2 regions of the Alteromonas fortis genome follow, and region 2 is predicted to be linked to the other one. Evidence: predicted binding sites of a transcription regulator. Region 2 holds the regulator's gene; the other holds the start of a gene.
What was found. The regulator FliA, encoded in region 2, starts transcription of late flagellar genes. The targets are predictions, from matches to a motif close to CTAAAGNTNNNNNNNNNNNNGCCGATA.
Positions count from the first base shown of each region.

Region 1: the regulator FliA is predicted to act here: its motif matches at 2,701-2,727, upstream of PCAR9_RS05615 (flagellar protein MotY).

Region 1 is NZ_LR812090.1:1,281,454-1,291,872, reverse strand. Features, by position in the region: gene gloA (lactoylglutathione lyase) at 1-349, shown strand, start outside; gene glpQ (glycerophosphodiester phosphodiesterase) at 581-1,654, shown strand; gene PCAR9_RS05615 (flagellar protein MotY) at 1,692-2,564, opposite strand; gene rnt (ribonuclease T) at 2,906-3,541, shown strand; gene PCAR9_RS05605 (peroxiredoxin) at 3,618-4,223, opposite strand; gene PCAR9_RS05600 (bacterioferritin-associated ferredoxin) at 4,520-4,714, shown strand; gene PCAR9_RS05595 (TonB-dependent receptor) at 4,856-7,927, opposite strand; gene PCAR9_RS05590 (FecR family protein) at 8,028-9,083, opposite strand; gene PCAR9_RS05585 (RNA polymerase sigma factor) at 9,085-9,642, opposite strand; gene PCAR9_RS05580 (TonB-dependent receptor plug domain-containing protein) at 9,808-10,419, opposite strand, start outside.
Region 2 is NZ_LR812090.1:1,144,091-1,154,509, forward strand. Features, by position in the region: gene flhB (flagellar biosynthesis protein FlhB) at 1-989, shown strand, start outside; gene flhA (flagellar biosynthesis protein FlhA) at 1,156-3,255, shown strand; gene flhF (flagellar biosynthesis GTPase FlhF) at 3,285-4,694, shown strand; gene PCAR9_RS04985 (MinD/ParA family protein) at 4,700-5,566, shown strand; gene PCAR9_RS04990 (RNA polymerase sigma factor FliA) at 5,563-6,294, shown strand; gene cheY (chemotaxis response regulator CheY) at 6,331-6,714, shown strand; gene PCAR9_RS05000 (protein phosphatase CheZ) at 6,749-7,504, shown strand; gene PCAR9_RS05005 (chemotaxis protein CheA) at 7,517-9,790, shown strand; gene PCAR9_RS05010 (protein-glutamate methylesterase/protein-glutamine glutaminase) at 9,819-10,419, shown strand, end outside.

The DNA of each region.
Region 1 (10,419 bases), 140 kb from region 2:
ACTTCACTTCTACACCTCATTGATGGGCATGCGCCTTCTTCGACAATCAGAAAACAAAGAGTATGAGTACACCCTCGCTTTTGTAGGATACGGAGAAGAGACCGATAGCACTGTGTTAGAGCTTACCTATAACTGGGGTGACAACACCTATGATAAGGGTAACGCGTATGGCCACATCGCCATTGAAGTAGACGACATCTATCAATTTTGTGAAAACTTAGAGGCAAATGGCGCTGAGGTGTACCGTAAACCCGGCCCCGTAAAAGGTGGCTCTACCGTCATCGCTTTTGTACGCGATCCAGATGGGTATGCCATAGAACTTATTCAAAATAAGTCTATTTCACTATAGCAGCACGGCGTCGCCAATATCTTCTAAGCGCTCGTAACATAAGCTTTCTGTGAAATGTAAGGCATAAATAAGATGGCGATAAAAGTAAACACATGGAGTGGCAGTCACATGCTAGGTAACCGCTTATTATTTTCTTTAAACCGGGTAAGCAAGGGTATAGCGGGTTCGTCGAACCAGCTCAAACTGAGATTAAAGGGCAATGCTAGGTTGCGCAATAGATACACAACTAGATTGACATCGTTACTACCTGCTTTGGTTGTGCTATTTACAGGTGTCCTTGCCTCTGAGAGTACGCTTGCAGCTGATGCTACGAATAGTAAAACTTCGCACGCTGAAGCAGAACGTACCACTAGTGAAAGACTGCATTTTACCGTTATCGCCCATCGAGGTGCTTCTGGCTATTTGCCGGAACATACCCTTGAAGCAGCCACGCTAGCGTTCTCGCTGCGTCCTGACTTTATAGAGCAGGATGTTGTTATAACCAAAGATGACATCCCCGTTGTATTGCACGACATTCACTTAGAGACAGTCACTAATGTAGAAGATATTTTTCCAGCACGTCACCGAAAGGACGGACGCTATTACGCCCGTGACTTCACTCTCGAAGAGCTTCGAGCGTTGCGGGTACATGAGCGTGCTAACAGTGACGGGGAGCAGGTTTTTAAGAGTAGGTACCGCGGCACCCAGGCTAATTTTAAAGTGGCCACGTTAAGTGAACACTTTGAACTAATCAGCGAACTTAACCGCCAATTCGGCACATCTGTAGGCGTATACCCAGAAGTAAAGTCCCCTGCCTTTCACATTGCTGAAGGTATTGATGCCAGTAAGATGGTTATCGACACATTAAAAAACTACGGGTTTGCGGGAGAAAACGGCAATAGCTACCTGCAGTGCTTTGACTTCAATGAGATCAAACGCATTCGTGAAACCCTTGGCTATAAGGGCAAAGTAGTTATGCTGATTGGCGAGAACGATTGGGGAGAGAGCGACACCGACTACGAATGGCTGCGTACACAAGAAGGTATGAAGCAAGTCGCGAAGTATGCGAATGGCATAGGCCCTTGGTTAGGCCATTTAATGGATACTCAGGCAATGGCTAAAGGGAAAGTAGAAGCAGCTAGTTGGGTTAAGTACGCTCACGATAACGAACTTACCATTCATCCCTACACTTATCGTCAGGATGCGCTTCCGGCGGGCATGTCTGGAAAACAAATTTTAGATGCATTGCACAAGGTAGTGCGAGCTGATGGCGTTTTCACCGACCATTTAGTGCCTGTATTAACCTGGCGAGACAAAACAAATTAACGCAAGTTAAACGGGTTTGAGGCGCTTGAGCAAGCGCCTACGACTTGGATAGTCGTACCACTACGCGTCTGTTTTGCGCACGGCTTTCCCGCGTATCGTTTGGCGCGATATGGCGTTTTTCACCATGGCCTGTTAGCTGGATTCTATCTTCAGGTACACCTAGCGTAGTTAGATAGCTTTTTACTTCATTGGCCCGTCGAATAGACAACTGTTCGTTGTTGTAACGGCCACCGTAACTGTCCGTGTAACCATCGAGAAGCACAAGCTCCAATTCGCTGTCTTCTTTTAAATATTCGCCAATCATAGTTAAACGCTTTTGCGAATACTTAGTAAGCTCTGTGCTGTTGTTCTGATAAGACAACACAGTGTAGGCGATGTCATCAAAACTAAAGGGAAGCAAGTTCGACACGCACTTAACAAAGTCGCGATACACGCCTGAGAAGTTGCTTGCGTTTAATGCCACACTCACTTGGTCATATTTGTTATACCAGTCTTGATAGTAAATCGTGGGCCAAAAGCCTTTCTCTAACTCAGACAACATAGTCCATGCAGCCTCTTGTGGCAGGTCGCCATTGTATTGCTTTCGAATAGACATATCCGCGATGGTCTTTGGCGCCACACCCGGCATCCACTTTGGCGGAACAGAGTAGACCGCAGCCACATCAAACTTGTTTGGCAGCATATACATGTCTAATTCAAATTCCATGTTTAGCTGCTTCGACGCGGAACTCGTAAACATGGCTTCGCCGTAACCAGGCAATTCGTGGTTAAGCGTACACTGCAGGCGCGTGTCCGTATCAATACGCCAGTTGGAACTTTCAATGGTTGCAGAATATTGCCGCATGGCAGCATGGGACGACAGCGACCCCACCATCCCCAATAAAGCGATATATTTTAATTTCAACACCATTTCGACACCATAACGAAAGTCTGACTAACACGAGCGTAGGCCTTTTAACCGCCCACCAACCTTTAAGAGCCATAAATTGTAACCATTCGCTTTAAGTCGCGAATAGTGAGTTTTGAAAATTCATGGTTAATATGATTATCGTCCAAAGTGTAGAAAAGTTTAGCGTTTAATACCATTAGCGTTTCGTACTACTAGTTGCTTCTCATCTTCGCGGTTTTCAAATTGAAACTGGCAACTCGAAGATATCCTTGCGATAATTCTTTTTGCTAATAAGTTTCGCAGGTAGGTTTGCATAAAAAGCAACCAACCAGTTTCTGCAATCTAGTTTTACAAGAGTGTTTATGTCTGCCAACCCGCCCCTTCTTTCCCAGCGCTTTCGAGGTTATTTTCCCGTTGTCATCGACGTTGAAACGGCCGGATTTAATGCAGGCACTGACGCCTTATTAGAGTTAGCAGCGGTTACGGTGAAAATGGATGAAGACGGAGTACTGCATCCTGACCAAACCTTTCACTATCATATAGATCCGTTCGAGGGCGCTAACCTTGAGCCTGCGGCATTAGAATTTAATGGCATTGATCCTAATTGCGCATTACGAGGTGCTATAGAGGAAAGCGAAGCCATGAAGGATTTATGTAAAGGTATTCGCAAAGCACAGAAAAATGCGGACTGTCAGCGTTCTGTTATCGTTGCTCATAACGCAACGTTTGACCAAAGCTTCGTTAATGCTGCTATTGAGCGCTGCAATATAAAGCGCACGCCCTTTCATCCATTTGTTTCCTTCGATACCACCAGCCTAGCAGGCCTTGCTCTTGGTCAAACTGTGCTGGTAAAAGCATGCCGAGCGGCGGGTATATCGTTTGACCAAAATGAAGCGCATAGCGCCCTTTACGATGCACAGAAAACCACCGAACTATTTTGCTACATGGTAAATCGTTATAAGGCGTTAGGTGGCTGGCCAGTAGAAAATCAAGAATAGTTTTTGTTCGATAAATGCCATAAATAAAAACAGCGCCCAAAGGCGCTGTTTCTTTATTATCTTTAAACAGGCTAGCTTATAGCTTATCTGCTTCTTCAGATAGGTATTTAGCTACACCTTCAGGTGATGCGTCCATACCTGATTTACCTTCAGTCCAACCTGCTGGGCAAACTTCGCCATGCTCTTCGTGGAACGCTAGAGCGTCGACCATGCGAAGCATTTCGTCAACGTTACGACCAAGTGGAAGATCGTTTACTACTTGGTGACGAACCATACCTTCGGCATCGATTAGGAATGAACCGCGGAAAGCAACACCATCTTCTGGGTGCTCGACATCGTACGCTTGGCAGATGTCGTGTTTTACGTCTGCAACAAGAGTGTACTTAACTGGACCAATACCACCTTGATTTACTGGGGTATTTCTCCACGCATTGTGTGAAAACTGAGAGTCGATTGAAACACCAATTACTTCAACACCGCGCTTTTTAAACTCGTCAAAACGCTTGTCGAAAGCGATAAGCTCTGACGGGCATACAAAAGTAAAATCTAGCGGGTAGAAGAATACAACCGCTTTTTTGCCCTTAATTGCTTCACTTAGTGTGAAAGAATCTACGATTTCACCGCTACCAAGTACCGCTGCAGCAGTAAAATCAGGCGCAGGACGGCCAACTAATACACTCATGAGTCTCTCCATTTATATTTGGATTGTAATAATAGAAGTGATTACATTGCGTAACCACTTTGATGGGAAATTTCCTTCCCAGAAAATAGGTACGAATACGGAAATAACAATATTAAACAATGAGTTTTTTTACTGCTCGTACCAATAATGATAGTCCGCATAAATAGTTATCCAGATATTGCCCAGTCATTACCCAGTATTTACCAAATTTCGGTTTATTAAACTTGTCATTATCTACTTGCCAAAACGAAGAATAACAATTATTATCATTTCCAGATTCATTTGGAGTACGTTTAATGTTTGTTTGCATGTGCTATGGGGTAACAGATAAAAGCATTCGCGCGGCGGTTGAAGAAAACGGCGTGGGCAATGTGCGTGAGTTACGCCAACATTTAGAGCTAGGCTCGCAGTGCGGTAAGTGCATCAACATGGCGCAACAAATTATCGATCAAACCATCATTGATGAGTCGCTTTTCAAAGACGTCGGCTAATATTTAAGTCCAAGGCTAAATAGCACAGCCTTATAGTCAAACACGCTTGCCCTATCTATTTAAACTAAAGCTTTATCCATCTAGGAAAGCTCGGACTAACTCCCTCACCTTTTCCCAAATTAGCTCCGTCAATACTATTAGCTATTTAAAGCGATATTCAACACCTGCATAGTAAAACGCGCCATTAATGCCGCCCGGAGATGTAGGTGGGTAAAGCGCTCCCACTTCCTCTTTAAACGGGTTTTCATCTGGCAATGCATCAAATATATTTTGCGCACCAAAAGTAACTTGGGTATCAGGCAAAACGTTCCAAGCAAGTTGAGCGTCGAAAGTGGTTAGCGCACTGCCGTAAATATCTAAACCTGCCGAAGCATCAAGATGGTCTTCATAAAATTTACCGTAGTAATTTAAACGCCATGTCATTGCCCATTTATCTTTTGATTGCTCTAACGTAATGCTCCCCCTATGAGCCGGAAGATTGTCTTCTAGCATACGTATTCGAGCATCGGTTAAGTTGGGCAGAAGCGTTATTTCCCCATCGCTTAACACCGGGTACAAAGAGACACGCTCCACTTGCGTGTCTGTCCAGTTATAAGCAACTAACACTGAGTTTGACCAGTCACCTAATGCGAAATTGTAGTTAACAACTAAATCGACACCCTGAGTTTTAGTATCAAAATCATTAGTAAAATACTTAGCTGAATTATATCGAGCCGCATCGGGGCGCCCTCGCGCAATAAGCGCATTAACGTCATTGTCGGTTAAAGGAATGGCCGATGTGGTACTAATGCGATCGATAAGGCGAATATTAAAATAGTCTAGCGTAGCAAAGAAATTTTCACTTGCTTGCATAACTACGCCCAAGCTAAAGTTTACAGATTCTTCTGGCGTCAGCGGCGTGGCGCCAAGCTGCTGCGAGATAAGGTCGGTTGGAGGCAAGGTTGCTTGGTCTTCTAAACCGTTAACGCCATAGGCAGTGGTTACGTTTATAACGTTGCTTTGCCCCACCGTCGGTGCTTTAAAGCCCGTATTGACAGAACCTCGCAGTGCAAACTCTTCGTTTAGTGTGTAGCGCGTACTTAGCTTTCCATCGAAAGTTGAGCCGAAATCACTGAAATGCTCGACCCTCGTTGCTAGACCAAACTGCCATGCTTCGGTTGCATAAAACTCCACATCAGCATACGCCGCCCAGTTGCTGCGACTCCAGTGCCCTGCAGATTGCGGCTGATAACCAGGAAAGCCATTTGAGCCAATTGAAAAGCCTTCACTTAAGCCTACCGGTGGCTCTAAAGCGAAAGGACCAGCAATATACGAGGCTTCATCTCCCGCTTTCTGAAAATAGGTTTCTTTTCGCCATTCAACCCCAGCAGCAATGCTCACGGGGTCGTCAAAAATGGTCTGAATTAGTTTCGTAAAGTCTAGGTTTAGCGTGCGCTCAACTTGCGATACCCCACCTGGCGAAAAGGTCGTTGGACTTTGCGGGCCAAGCGAAGGATTGACCGTATTTGATATGGTGTACTCAATATCGCTATAGCCCAAGGTGGCACTGATATCCATCGCCCACCCGTAAGACAATTCTTGCTTTATGCCCATTGCAATAGAAGCATCGGTAATCGTTCCACCGAACCGAGGAGTAAAACCACCAGGGAACCACTCATTGAAGGCAAAGCAGTTTGCTCCAAGTGCTGTCGTGTTATCTGCGATAAGTTGGTAGTCGGGGTCTTCTAGTACATTGTCATTCGATAAAGAGATTGAAGGGCATGCTATACCGCTGTTTAGTCCATCTAAATCGGCAACGATAAGACGGCTTTCGCCGGTATTTGCATCCGTTCGGCTAAAAACACCTTCACGAGTTTGCGGGTTTCGAAAATAAAAACCTCCGTTTATTTCTCTTCTCGCAGCGGTTGCAAAGCTATAAAAATGGGAGGTAGCCGAAAGATCAGCACCAGTATTGAGTGCGAGCTTAATATCCTCGCTAACATCAAGTGCTCCCCAAATTTGAGATGGCGAAGCAATAAAGCTATTTCCTTGGTCAATTAGCATTTGAGCATCGCCTCGCTGTATAGAGCGCGACGTGCCGTTTTGCTGTCGGTATTCCGCCGTAGCGTTCAAAAACCCCGATTCTCCTAACCCAAAGCCTTTATTAAGCTGTATTTGAAACAGTTCGCCATCGCCCTCACTGTATCCTCCGACTTTAAGCGCAACGCTTCCGCCCTCGCGGTCATCTTTTAGCACAAAATTGATCACGCCAGCGATAGCATCTGAGCCATACTGGGCAGACGCCCCGTCTCGCAGTACTTCCACTTGTTTTAACGCATAAGCAGGTATAACGGATATATCGGGACCTTGAGCACCATCAGATAACCCGCCGCCTAAAAACGTAATAACCGCTGAACGGTGGCGTCGCTTGCCATTTAACAACAGCAAAGTGTGATCTGACGACATACCTCTTAGGTTAGCGGGTCTCACCAAGCTGCTAGCGTCATTGATCGGCTGGTCGTTCACGTTAAGTGAAGGCACCATAACGCTTAGCATGGAAAGGACGTCGCTATTGCCTTGTGAACTAAGTTTATCTGCTCCAATAACATCAAGAGGAACCGCCGAGTCGACGGCACTTCGAGGCGCGTTACGAGAACCAACGATAGCAATTTTTTCAAGCCCGTTTGCGCTATCGTCATCTTGCTGTTCATCATCATCAGTCTGTTTACTTTGTGCTGTGAGCGATGCACGGGAACGAATACTCAATGCCCCATTTTCATCGGCTACCACCGCTAATTCAGTGCCTTCAAGTAGCTGAGCTAATGCCTCACTTAAGGTAAAGGTTCCTTTAAGCGCATTGGTCGTTACTTTCTTCGCCAAATCAAAAGGAAACAAAAGCGTAGTGTTGGCCTGTTTAGCTAATTCAGTTAAGGCTTCGTTAGCGTTTTGTGCTGGAATAGAGAAACTAAAAGCATCGGGCGCTGATGCCGGAAGAGTTTTAGAAGGTTGAGAATTTTTTAACGTTGAACCGCCCTGGTCTTGCGCATAAAGTGACGGTGTTACGAATAAGAATAAACATACACTCGAGGCAATATGTAAGGGCGCTGTAAACGCAGAGTTGGAAAACCACGCCGTTGTTTTGTGCGAAACGCAACCAGCCGAACACGCAAGGGCATGCAGCTTCTCTATTGCCTTTTTCGTTTGCCTGCTTATCGCTAAATTGCCGTAATGCAAGATATATAATCGATGTACTTATTATTTTAGTTATATTGTCACATTAAATAAATTGATGCCAATAGGGAATAACTAATAGCACCGACCTATCAAACAATATTTAACTTTTCGCTAGCTTAAGCTCAATACTGGTTTCTGTAACTTTCTCATAAGTTATATTGAAGCTGCTTTCTAGTGCCGACAACAAGCCGTCTATGTCGCCCACTTTGAAATAGCCCGCCACTCTGCGCTTACGTAAACTATTGTCAGAAATGTGAAAACGAACTGGCGTATAACGCCCAATTTCTAGAAGCACGGATTCAAGGGGCTCGCCTTTAAAAACTATCATACCCTGCTGCCATGCTAAATCATCATCAATCTCATCTTGCGACATACTTTCACGGGCTTCTACTTTGCCCAAAACAGTCGCTTTCTCCCCAGCAAACATTAGCAAACCTTCCTCTGTAACAGGGCGCTTACCAAAAAGTGATTCATTTGAAGATGATGCTTTAAAGCGGTCTTTAACTAATACTTTGCCATCGGTAACAACAAGTTCAAAAGCGTTGTCGTCAACATACTGCATATTAAACGCGGTACCTACTGCTGTTACAGTATTGTTTCCAGCGGTAACTGAAAATGGACGGGTTTTATCATGAGCCACTTCAAAATGAGCTTCGCCTTTTAAAAGCACAATATTACGTGCACTTGATGTGAAATCTACCGTTACTAAAGAGTTGGTGTTTAGATGAAGCTGCGAACCATCGGATAAGGTTATATTTTTCTGTTCGCCGACCCCCGTCTGAACTTTTTGGCTAACAGCTGCAAATTCTGGCGTGCTATTTAACCATGTGCGCTGAACAATGACGCCAATTGCAATTGCCATGACCAAGAACGTGGCAGCAATACCCCATACAGCGTTTTTCGGTAGGGCGCGTTTTTTAGCAGTGTGTCTTGCTGTCGGTTGTGGGAATAAGCCGCTTAATTCATTAAGCACCGACATATCATCCCACAAGCTTGCGGCATCTAATAGAGCTTGGCGATGGGCATTGCTCTCTGCCAGCCATGTGTCTAACTCTACCTTTTCGTCACTTTTTAAACCGCGATCGAGACGGCTCACCCAAAGGCACGCTTGCTCTTGGATATCTTCTTTGCTTGAAAACTGGCGAATATTATTCATGTTAACTACTGCTTATGTCCTGAGTCGCGGTAGCAGTTGCACGGGGAGATGCACTGTCATTTGAAAGCTCTGCTAAATACCTAGAGCACATCATTAAACCTTTGGCGACATGCTTTTCGACGGTGCTTTCGCTTAGCCCCACAAGCTCTGCAATCTCTTTTTGTCGCATGCCATATACTTTTTTAAGTAAAAATACGCGTTTTACATCAGCAGACAGCGTGTCTGTCGCTCGGCAAAAATGAATAAAGCGCTCTTTACTTTCTACATTTTTTTCTAAACTGTGCCCCACTAGTTCGTAAGGCAAAATATCCATGTCGTCTAGCTGCTTGTTTTTGTTTTCTGCTTTTGCAACATGGTTCAGCGCTAAGTTACGCGCTGTCTTGAGCATATATGTCCGCTCATATTGTATTTCTTGTTTTAATTCTGCTTCGTAGCTTTTTATAAAAGCTTCTTGCACGATATCTTCGATGTCGTCGGCGCCAACAATAGAACCTACCGCGCGCATTAACTTCGAGCGGTATTTTAAAAAGGTTTCAGCTACTGTCGACTTGCTTGTCATAATAATAAAAGTTGTGTGTTTCGAATTGCTTACAATGGCATCAATAATGCCTGTTTCTTCATGACTTTTCACGCAAATGATGTTCGAAATAGAAAATAAAAGGGGAGCTAATGCTCCCCTCCACGTCGAAACATTTGTGAAAGTTGTTTTCGCTAGTACTAGCGATTAAAAAGTGTAAACACCTCTTAGATAATAGAAGCCACCGTTAATACCGATTGGTGAGGTAGTTGGATACAACGAACCTGCTATACCGGCATATTGTGTATTCTCATCTGGGTATTCATCAAAGGCGTTTTTCGCGCCTACCGTTACAGTAAACTCTTCAGTGAAGTTGTAAGCCACTTCTAAGTCCACAGTAAACTCTGAACCTACTTTATCAATAGGCAATGCAGAATCTAAGTGATCTTCAAAGATGCTACCGTAATAGTTCAAGCGTGCAAGGAAGCGCCAGTCACCGTTGGTGTGATTTGCTGTTGCACTGTAGCGCACTGCAGGAAGGTTATCTTCTAGCATGCGAATACGGAAGTCAGAGATGTTCTCTGACGCGCGGTCTACTTCAGTCGACGTCCAGTTGTAAGCAAGTGAGAACTTAGTTTCACCGCCCATCATTTCCATTGCGTAGTTCGCTACAACGTCTACACCTTCTGTCGTTGTATCGAAGTCATTCGTAAAGAAGCTGATCTCTTGGAAGCTAGACGCATCATTAATGCCTTGCGCAAGAAGCGCAGCTATATCATCGTCTGTTAACTCGATACCAGACGCCGTACTAATACGGTC
Region 2 (10,419 bases):
TTGTGGGTGAATGGGTTGCTGAATCTGTTTTCAAGCTTACCCAGCGAATGTTTATTCTCTCTCGCGACGAAACTTATGATACTACCCACATGTTCGGCGCTTGGGGCGAAGCTTTCTCAGCGGTAGGTCCAGCCGTGTTGCTTTATATGGTGGTTGCCATGATAGCCGGCATCTATGGCTCTATTGCACTTGGTGGTTTTAATTTTACCTGGGAAGGTGCAAAGCCTAAGGGCTCCAAAATGAGTCCAATTCAGGGCTTCAAGCGAATGTTCGGTATGAACGGCTTGGTTGAGCTATTAAAATCTATCGCTAAAGTTGTGGTTATCATCAGTATGGCCATAGGGGCGCTGTTGTTCTTCGAAGATGAAGCGCTGCATTTAGATATGGAGCTCTATCCGGGCAACCTGTTTCACGCTATGGACATACTTAAATGGGCATTTCTCATTCTAGTATGTGGCATGATCCCCATCGCGCTCATCGATGTGCCTTATCAAATGTATAAGCACAACAAAGAAATGAAAATGACCAAGCAAGAGGTTAAAGACGAGCGCAAAAATGCAGAGGGCGACCCTATGGTTAAAGGCCGTATTCGCCGTTTGCAGTATCAAGCAGCTACCAAGCGCATGATGCAGGAAGTACCTCAGGCAGACGTGGTAGTAACCAACCCGACTCACTTTTCAGTAGCGATTAAGTATGATGAACAGGGCGTAAGAGCACCTGTTGTGGTGGCAAAAGGGGCTGATGAATTGGCCATGCATATCAGAAAAATTGCTACCGCCAATGACGTACCCTTAATACCTTCTCCTGTACTTGCTCGTGCCATCTTTTATTCGACAGAAGTCGACGATGAAATTCCGAACGCCTTATTTATGGCGGTAGCGCAGGTGCTAGCACACGTCTATCAGCTTAAAGCACATAGGGCAGGAAAGGGTAAGCGTCCTAAACCACTTAAACGAGATTTGCCTATTCCTCCAGAATACCGTCGCTAAGTGACTATTTTACTGCGGTTTTTTTTGGCTTTTTTATACTTATCGCATACTTTTGGGGTCTATTGGTATATGTAAATGCCGCTTTGTATAAAGCTGGCACGTTAGTTGAAAACTCTATTGAAGATTTACATAAAGCGTCAATTTTCTGATAGAGAGACACCAAGCCATGCAGTTATCCGGTTATCTTCAGCGATTCGATAAAAATCAGCTGCAAAATTTTACCAGTGGTTTAGGCGCGCCTATTGTCCTTTTGGCAATCATGGGAATGGTAATACTACCCATGCCGCCGTTTTTACTCGACGTATTGTTTAGCTTTAATATTGCGCTCTCTCTCGTCATCATTTTGGTGGCGGTACTCACTCAACGGCCTGTGGATTTTGGTATTTTCCCACTTGTGCTACTAATTGCGACAGTTCTGCGTCTGGCACTAAACGTTGCATCTACGCGGGTTGTATTACTTTACGGTCACGAAGGGGGAGATGCAGCAGGGAAGGTGATTGAAGCCTTCGGTGCGGTTGTTATCGGCGGTAACTATGCTGTGGGTATTGTTGTCTTCGCTATCCTTCTTATTATTAACTTCAAGGTAGTAACCGCAGGTGCGGGACGTATTTCAGAAGTAAGTGCTCGCTTTACCTTGGATGCTATGCCAGGTAAGCAAATGGCAATTGACGCTGATCTGAACGCAGGCTATATCGATCAAGACCAAGCGCGTCAGCGTCGCGAAGAAATAACCGCAGAGGCTGACTTTTACGGGTCGATGGACGGTGCATCAAAGTTTGTAAAAGGTGATGCGGTTGCCGGTCTTTTTATCATGCTCATCAATATCGTTGGCGGGTTATTTATAGGCATGATTCAGCACGATCTCTCATTTGGAAATGCCATAGAGATCTACACCATCTTGACCATTGGTGATGGTTTGGTGGCGCAGATACCTTCATTACTACTTTCGGTAGCTACGGCGATTATCGTTACTCGTGAAAACGAAACCCAGGAAATGGGAAAAGAAATCCGTGGCCAGCTAGGCAATAATCAAGCGCTTTATATTGCATCAGGCGTGCTTTTCGTCATGGGTATCATCCCGGGTATGCCTCATATCGCATTCTTGGGTTTTTCATTTTTGATTGCAGGGTTTGCGTATTGGCAGACAGTTCAAGCTAAGAAGAAAGCTGCAGAACCTCAATTACCAGAGAACATTGCAAAAGACGAAACTGTTGCACCTGAAGTTAAAGAGCTGGGATGGGACGACGTTCAGCAGGTGGATACCATTGGTTTAGAAGTGGGCTATCGCTTAATTCCTCTTGTTGATAAATCTCAAGGTGGCGAGTTGTTGACACGAATTAAAGGCGTGCGTAAAAAACTTTCCCAAGAACTCGGCTTCCTTATTCCACCTGTTCATATACGCGACAACTTAGACTTAGAGCCTAACACTTACACCATCGCTATGCTCGGCGTCACTATTGGCGATTCCGTTATAAGTCACGACGAAGAACTTGCCATTAACCCCGGACAAGTGTTCGGAAAATTAGAGGGGCGCGCTACTAAAGACCCTGCTTTCGGGTTAGATGCGGTGTGGATTAAGCCTAATAAGCGCGAGCACGCGCAAACTCTTGGATACACGGTTGTTGATGCCGCCACTGTTGTTGCGACTCATCTTAGTCAGTTACTTTCCAATAACGCCTATCAGTTACTTGGGCATGAAGAAGCGCAGCAGCTTTTAGATATGCTCGCCAAACAGCACCCTAAATTAGTTGAAGGTTTAGTACCCGATATTCTGCCGCTTAGTACAGTTGTGAAAGTGCTGCAAACCTTGCTATTTGAAGGTGTGCCTATTCGCGATATGCGCACCATTGTTCAGACTCTTAGTGAATACGGTACACGAAGCCAAGACCCAGATGTACTGGTGTCTGCAGTGCGTATAGCACTCAAGCGTTTAATCGTTCAAGAAATTACCCAAGGGGCGAAAGAGATACCTGTCATAACCTTGGCGCCAGAGTTGGAACAGATGTTGCACCAGTCCCTTCAAGCAGGTGGCGAAGACGGTGCTGGTATCGAACCAGGTCTGGCAGACAAGCTGCAAAAATCATTGCAGCAAGCCAGTCAGCAGCAAGAGTTAGAAGGGGAACCTGCAGTACTCCTTACCTCAGGCATGCTACGACCCGTTCTGTCTCGCTTCTTAAAGTATTCTGTTGTTGGGCTGCATGTTCTTTCATACCAAGAAGTGCCTGACGACAAACAAATAAAAATAGTCAGTTCGGTCGGTCAATAATCTGACACTGGGTGATTGGAGAGGTTGCAATGAAAATTAGACGTTTCTTCGGCAAAGATATGCGTGAGGCGCTAAGCCAAGTTAAAGCTGAGTTGGGCAGTGATGCTGTGATCATGTCAAATCGCAAAGTCGCTGACGGCATCGAGCTTGTAGCAGCCTACGACAAAGAGCCTGAAGCTAAGCTTTTCACGCCTAAGGCAGCACCACAAGCCGCGGCAAAAACACCTGGCCAAAAGGCTGTGCCTAGCTTAAGTGAAATTATTGGCGATGACGGTCCTGACAGCTTAAAAGCGTTGCTGGAAAAGCAGCATGGTGGAAACCCAGTTGCAAGCAGTTCTGCACAACCAAAACAGCCAATGTCAGCGAACGCTAAGCACGCCAACGAAATTGCCTCTCACTTAGATTTTTCAGAAGCGTTTATCGACGACCTTGGAACACAATCGCCAGCTCAAGATGTTGTCGAGCAAGAGACTTTTCCTGAGCACCAGGCGTCAAGTATGGGTGAAACACCTGTATCCCAGTCAGCTGAACTAGCTCAAATCAAAGAAGAGTTAGCTTCACTTCGCGACGTATTGCAGTATCAAGTTGCTGACTTAATGGAAGCGAAGAACAAGCGTCAAAAACCTGTTCATCAATATCTGGTCACGCGATTAACCGATATGGGGCTGAGTAGTGCACTAGCAACACAACTGATTAGCTATACACCGGCTCATTACAACGAACGTGACGCGTGGGTATATCTTCTTAACCTATTGGCTAATCGCATAAATGTTACCGGAAACGATATACTTAGCTCACAAGGTGCTGTTGCATTAGTTGGGCCTACTGGTACAGGTAAAACAACCACAGTTGCAAAGTTGGCCGCCCGCTACGCGCAGAAATATGGTGCAGAATCGGTGGCTATGATTACTATTGATACGTATAGAATTGCAGCCTATGAGCAACTAGCGACATACGGAAAAATTATTGGCTGTACTGTGCGAAAAGCGCAAACTAGTGAAGAACTTGCAGATTTATTGTTCCAACTTCGTCATAAGCGACTAGTATTGATTGATACAGCAGGTTTTAGTCAGCGTGATAGTCGATTAATTAAGCAAATTAAGCAGTTCGACAATGGCCAAATGCCAAAAGTTAAAAAATATTTGGTAGCGCAAGCCAATACGCAATATCCGGCTTTGCAGAGAATCATTCAAGCCTATGACGATATTGAACTAAGTGGCTGTATTTTCACAAAGTTAGATGAGTGCTACTCTTTAGGAGAGGTACTTAGTGCAGCGGTTGAATATCAACTACCGGTTAGTTATGTCACCGATGGTCAAAAAGTGCCTGAAGACATTAAGATTGCAGAAGCGAAATCTTTGGTTTCCGCTGCTGCAAAGCTTTATAAAAAGTACGGTTTGAATCATACTAGTGGTAACAACGCAATTAAAACAGCATAAGCAGTATGATTGACGATCAAGCGAGTAGCTTAAGAAAAATGAAGCAATCACGGTTAATCAAAGTAATCGCCGTCACTGGTGGTAAAGGTGGCGTAGGTAAAACAAACATTACACTTAACACTGCTATCGCCATGGCGAAGCAGGGTAAGCGGGTAATGGTTCTTGACGCGGACCTTGGTCTTGCAAACGTAGATGTGATGTTAGGCCTGCGAGTTGAGAAAAACTTATCTCACGTACTCTCTGGCGAGTGCACGTTGGACGAGGTTTTAGTAACCGGCCCACACGGTATTAAGATTGCTCCCGCCACATCTGGTACGCAGTCAATGGCGGAACTCTCACCCACACAGCACGCTGGCTTAATAAGAGCGTTTAGCGAGCTGCGTTCTCAAATAGACGTATTAATAGTCGACACCGCTGCTGGCATTTCAGATATGGTATTAAGCTTTTCTAAAGCCTCCCAAGATATCATGGTGGTGGTTTGCGATGAGCCAACATCACTAACTGATGCGTATGCGCTGATAAAAATCCTTAACCGTGAGCACGGTGTTTTTCGCTTTAAAGTTGTGGCCAATATGGTTCGCGATGTGCGAGAAGGTCAGGAATTATTTAGCAAATTAAGTAAAGTGACAGGGCGTTTTCTTGATGTTGCACTAGAATTAGTGGCGACGGTGCCATTTGACGAAAATATTCGCAAAGCAGTGCGTAAGCAAACAGCTATTGTAGATGCTTTTCCGGGCTCTCCTGCAGCCGTAGCGATAACTAAGCTAGCAAACAGGGCGCTTACTTGGCCTATTCCGGCGCAGCCTGGAGGTCACTTAGAATTTTTCATTGAACAATTAGTTGCAGAAAAAGCCGTAGGAAGTCAACGTTGAACAGCAAGGCAGCCGCTTATCAACAGCAAACAGATAAATCGCAGTTAGTCGAAAGACATGCGCCTCTGGTTAAGCGTATTGCGCACCATTTGATGGCGCGCCTGCCTGCGAGTGTTCTTGTTGATGACCTTATCCAATCAGGAATGATTGGTTTGTTAGAGGCCGCTCGAAACTTTGATGGGTCAAAAGGCGCAAGCTTCGAAACCTTCGCAGGTATCCGCATTCGCGGTGCCATGCTGGATGAAATACGCAAAGGTGATTGGACGCCACGTTCTGTTCACCGAAATGGTCGCGCAATAACAGAAGCGATATCTCAGGTAGAAAGTGAAACTGGGCGCGACGCACGAGATTCCGATATTGCTGACAAGCTTAATGTGAGCTTGCAGGATTATCACCAGATGCTCAATGAAGTAAATGCCGGGAAGCTGGTGGGCATTGAAGATTTAGGTGTGTCGGAAGATGTAATCACTACCGAGCAAAGTCGAGGCAGTGATGCACCGTTAGAAGATTTAATGCAGGGCGCATTTCAAAAAGCGCTGGCCCATGCAATAACGACATTACCCGAGCGAGAAGCGATTGTTCTTTCACTTTACTATGATGAAGAACTAAACTTAAGAGAAATAGGCGAGGTTCTCGACGTAAGTGAGTCGAGAGTCAGTCAAATTCATAGTCAAGCCATGTTAAAACTCAAATCACGAATGAAGTCGTGGCAAGCTGACGAAGAATAGAAATTAAAAACAATTAACCCCTCAGTGGAGGCTATTTTGGACAAAAGCATGAAAATTCTCGTGGTCGATGACTTTTCAACCATGAGACGAATCATCAAAAACCTGCTTAAAGATTTGGGTTTTGCCAATATCCAGGAAGCGGATGACGGAAGCACCGCATTACCTATGTTACAACAAGGCGATTTCGACTTTGTTGTTACTGATTGGAACATGCCTGGTATGCAGGGTATAGATCTGCTCCGAGCAATTAGAGCCGATGACAAACTTAAGCATCTGCCAGTACTTATGGTGACCGCCGAAGCGAAGAAGGAACAGATCGTTGCCGCCGCCCAAGCGGGTGTGAATGGTTACGTTGTTAAACCTTTTACCGCGGCAACGCTTAAAGAAAAATTAGATAAAATATTCGAACGTTTAGGTTGATCCAGACGCTCACCAGATAAATGAGGTTTACTGGATGTCAACGAATGTAAACGTTCCAATATCGTTAGAAGAAGCAAAGCAGCTTGTCACTTTTCTTGAAGAAGGTGACAAGACTTCAGCTAATGCACTACTTGAAGCCGTCTCAATGAAAGAAAACGTTGAGCTATTCGCTGAAGTAGGCAAGTTGACGCGTCAACTCCACGACGCATTAAACAACTTTCAAATAGACGACCGCATCAAAAATTTAGCTACAGACGATATCCCTGATGCTCAGTCCCGCCTTACCTACGTAATTGAAGAAACCGAGAAAGCTGCTAATACTACTATGGATGCCGTAGAGGCGAGTATGCCCATCGCTGAACTGCTCGCAGAGCGAATCGAAAAGGTTATGCCAGAGTGGAAAAAGCTGATGAACCGCCAAATCGAGTTGGGTGAGTTTAAGGTTTTATGTGCAGACTTAGACGAATTGTTGGAAGACGGTTCGAATCAGTCGGCTAAACTTACACAGTTACTTACTGAAGTTTTGATGGCACAAGGTTATCAAGACTTGACTGGACAGGTTATTCGTCGCGTTATCGACTTGGTTAAAGAAGTCGAAGATAGCCTTGTAAACATGCTTACTATGTTTGGCGAACGGGACGGTGCAGAACAAACTAAACCTTCCAGCGTTAAGGCCGATAAGGTTGATGGTGTAGAGGCAGAAGGCCCAATTATTGATGCTGACAAACGAGATGACGTCGTTTCAGGTCAAGATGATGTAGATGATCTTCTGTCTAGCTTAGGTTTTTAGGGGAGCGGGTGCATGTCGTTTGATGTTGACGAGGAAATATTACAGGACTTTCTAGTGGAAGCTGGAGAGATACTTGAACAATTACAAGAACAGCTCGTTGATCTTGAGAACAATCCTGAAGACGCGGACTTGCTTAACGCAATTTTTCGCGGCTATCACACAGTAAAAGGGGGAGCGGGCTTCCTTTCTCTTACTGAGTTAGTTGAAATTTGTCACGGTGCTGAAAACGTCTTTGACGTTATGCGCAATGGCCAACGAACGCTAACGCCTGAGTTAATGGATATCATTTTGCAAGCCACTGATGTGGTAGTTGAAATGTTTGAACGAGTAAAAGCACAAGAGCCGCTAGAGCCGGCAGATGCACACCTCGTCGACCTGTTACACAAACTCAGTCGCCCAGAATCTCCAGATGAAAACATTTTCGACAATGCAAGTGCGCCTGCCGCCGAGCCAGAAGTTGTCGCGGCTGAGCCCGAGGTCGTTGCAGAAGAGCCGGAACTAGTTATAGATGAACCAGTGCCAGCAGCGTCAGATACCAGTGAAAGTAGCGGTGGTATAGAAGAAATTACCGAAGATGAGTTTGAGGCTCTTCTTGATGAGCTTCATGGAGGTGGTGCTCCAGGACAAGCTGCATCAACCAATACAAAACCCGCCAAAACGGAGCCTGCGCAAACGTCAGCACCAGCGGCGAGCACTGACAGTGATGACATTACTGATGAAGAGTTCGAAGCACTGTTAGATGATCTGCACGGAAAAGGTCAGTTTGGTGGAGACGAAAAAAGTGCTGCAGAACCAGCATCAGCAGCTGCTCCGGCAAGTAGTGCCGGTGATGAAGAAATTACCGACGATGAATTTGAAGCTCTGCTTGATCAGCTTCACGGCTCAGGTCAAGGGCCAACTAAACAAAGCTCTGCTCCAGCAGCACCTGAACCTCCTGTAGACAAAGCGGCTACCGAGGCTGTTCAAAAAGCAAAGCAAGCGGCGAGTGCCCCGGCTGCGCCTAAGGCGAAGCCCGCACCTAGTGCAGCAAGCCCAGCTAAAACGAGTAAAGCAGCTGCACCTAAAGCGCCTTCCAAGAAAGATGATAAAAAAGGGGCTCCTGCTCCACCACCTGCTGAGACAACGGTACGTGTAGACACAAAGCGTTTAGACCAAATTATGAATATGGTCGGTGAACTCGTACTCGTTAGAAACCGACTGATAAGTTTGGGGATCAACAGCAACGACGAGAGCATGTCAAAGGCCATTGCTAACCTAGATGTAGTGACGGGAGACTTGCAAGGTGCGGTAATGAAAACCCGCATGCAGCCTATCAAGAAAGTGTTTGGCCGTTTTCCTCGCGTTGTACGTGACCTAGCTAGAAGCTTAAAGAAAGAAATTACCTTAGAGCTTGTAGGTGAAGAGACAGACTTAGATAAAAACTTGGTTGAAGCATTGGCCGACCCGCTAGTGCATTTGGTGAGAAACTCTGTCGACCACGGGATAGAAATGCCGGATGATCGTGCTGCGGCAGGTAAGCCTCGCATGGGTACAGTTCAGCTATCAGCATCTCAAGAAGGCGACCATATTCTTCTTACTATCGAAGACGACGGTAAAGGTATGGACGCCGAGAAGCTAAAAGAGATCGCAATTAGCCGTGGCGTATTGGATGTAGATGCAGCAGCACGCATGTCTGATGTTGAAGCGTTCAACCTTATCTTTGCACCTGGCTTTTCTACTAAAACCGAAATCAGCGATATTTCAGGTCGTGGTGTGGGCATGGACGTGGTTAAAACCAAAATTAACCAGCTCAACGGTACCATCAATATTGACTCGCAGTTAGGAAAAGGTACACGATTAGATATCAAGGTGCCGTTAACGCTCGCGATTCTACCTACGTTAATGATTGTTGTAGGAAAACAGACCTTTGCGTTACCATTAGGTGCGGTGAACGAAATAATAAATATGGACATCAAGAAGACCAATACGGTGGATGGCCAATTAACAATGATAGTTCGTTCAAAAGCAATCCCTCTGTTTTTCCTTGGCGAATGGTTAATCCGAGGCCCTAAAAATATAAATAAAGAAAAGGGGCATGTTGTTGTAGTGCAAATTGGTACACAGCAAGTCGGGTTTGTCGTAGACGCGCTAATAGGCCAGGAAGAAGTGGTTATCAAACCGCTGGATGCATTGTTGCAAGGAACGCCTGGTATGGCGGGAGCTACAATTACCTCAGACGGTGGTATTGCATTAATTTTAGATATTCCGAGCCTGCTAAAACGGTACGCGCGTAAACCCATTAAGTAAGGCGATGAATTAACAGGAATGATAATCCATGGTCTTTAAAGTCCTAGTCGTGGACGACTCGACCTTTTATCGCCGTCGAGTAAGAGAAATACTCGATGGTGATAGAGAACTTGAAGTTGTTGGGGAAGCGAGAAACGGGCGTGATGCACTGGATAAAACAGAAGCACTAAAACCCGATGTAATAACCATGGACGTTGAAATGCCTGTTATGGACGGTATTTCGGCGGTAAAGGCTATTATGGATAAACGCCCTACGCCTATTTTGATGTTTTCTTCATTGACGCATCATGGCGCTCAGGCAACGCTTGATGCGTTAGAGGCAGGCGCGCTAGATTTTTTACCCAAAAAATTCGAAGACATTGCCCAAGATAGAAAAGATGCTTCGCGACTGCTTTGTACTAAAGTTAGGTTGATAGCGCGAAGAGGATTGGGCTTGAAGCGCCCATCTCTTCGCACAGCGGAGACCAGAAAACTTCCTGATAATGCGCCCAAACAGGCTTTTTTCAAAACATCGGGTTTACTTTCAGGCCATAAAGGCGCCGACAAGCAGCCTACCGTTTCCTCAGTCAGGGCAACGGGTAAGCAGTACAGATGTTTAGCTATTGGGGCGTCCACAGGTGGACCTGTTG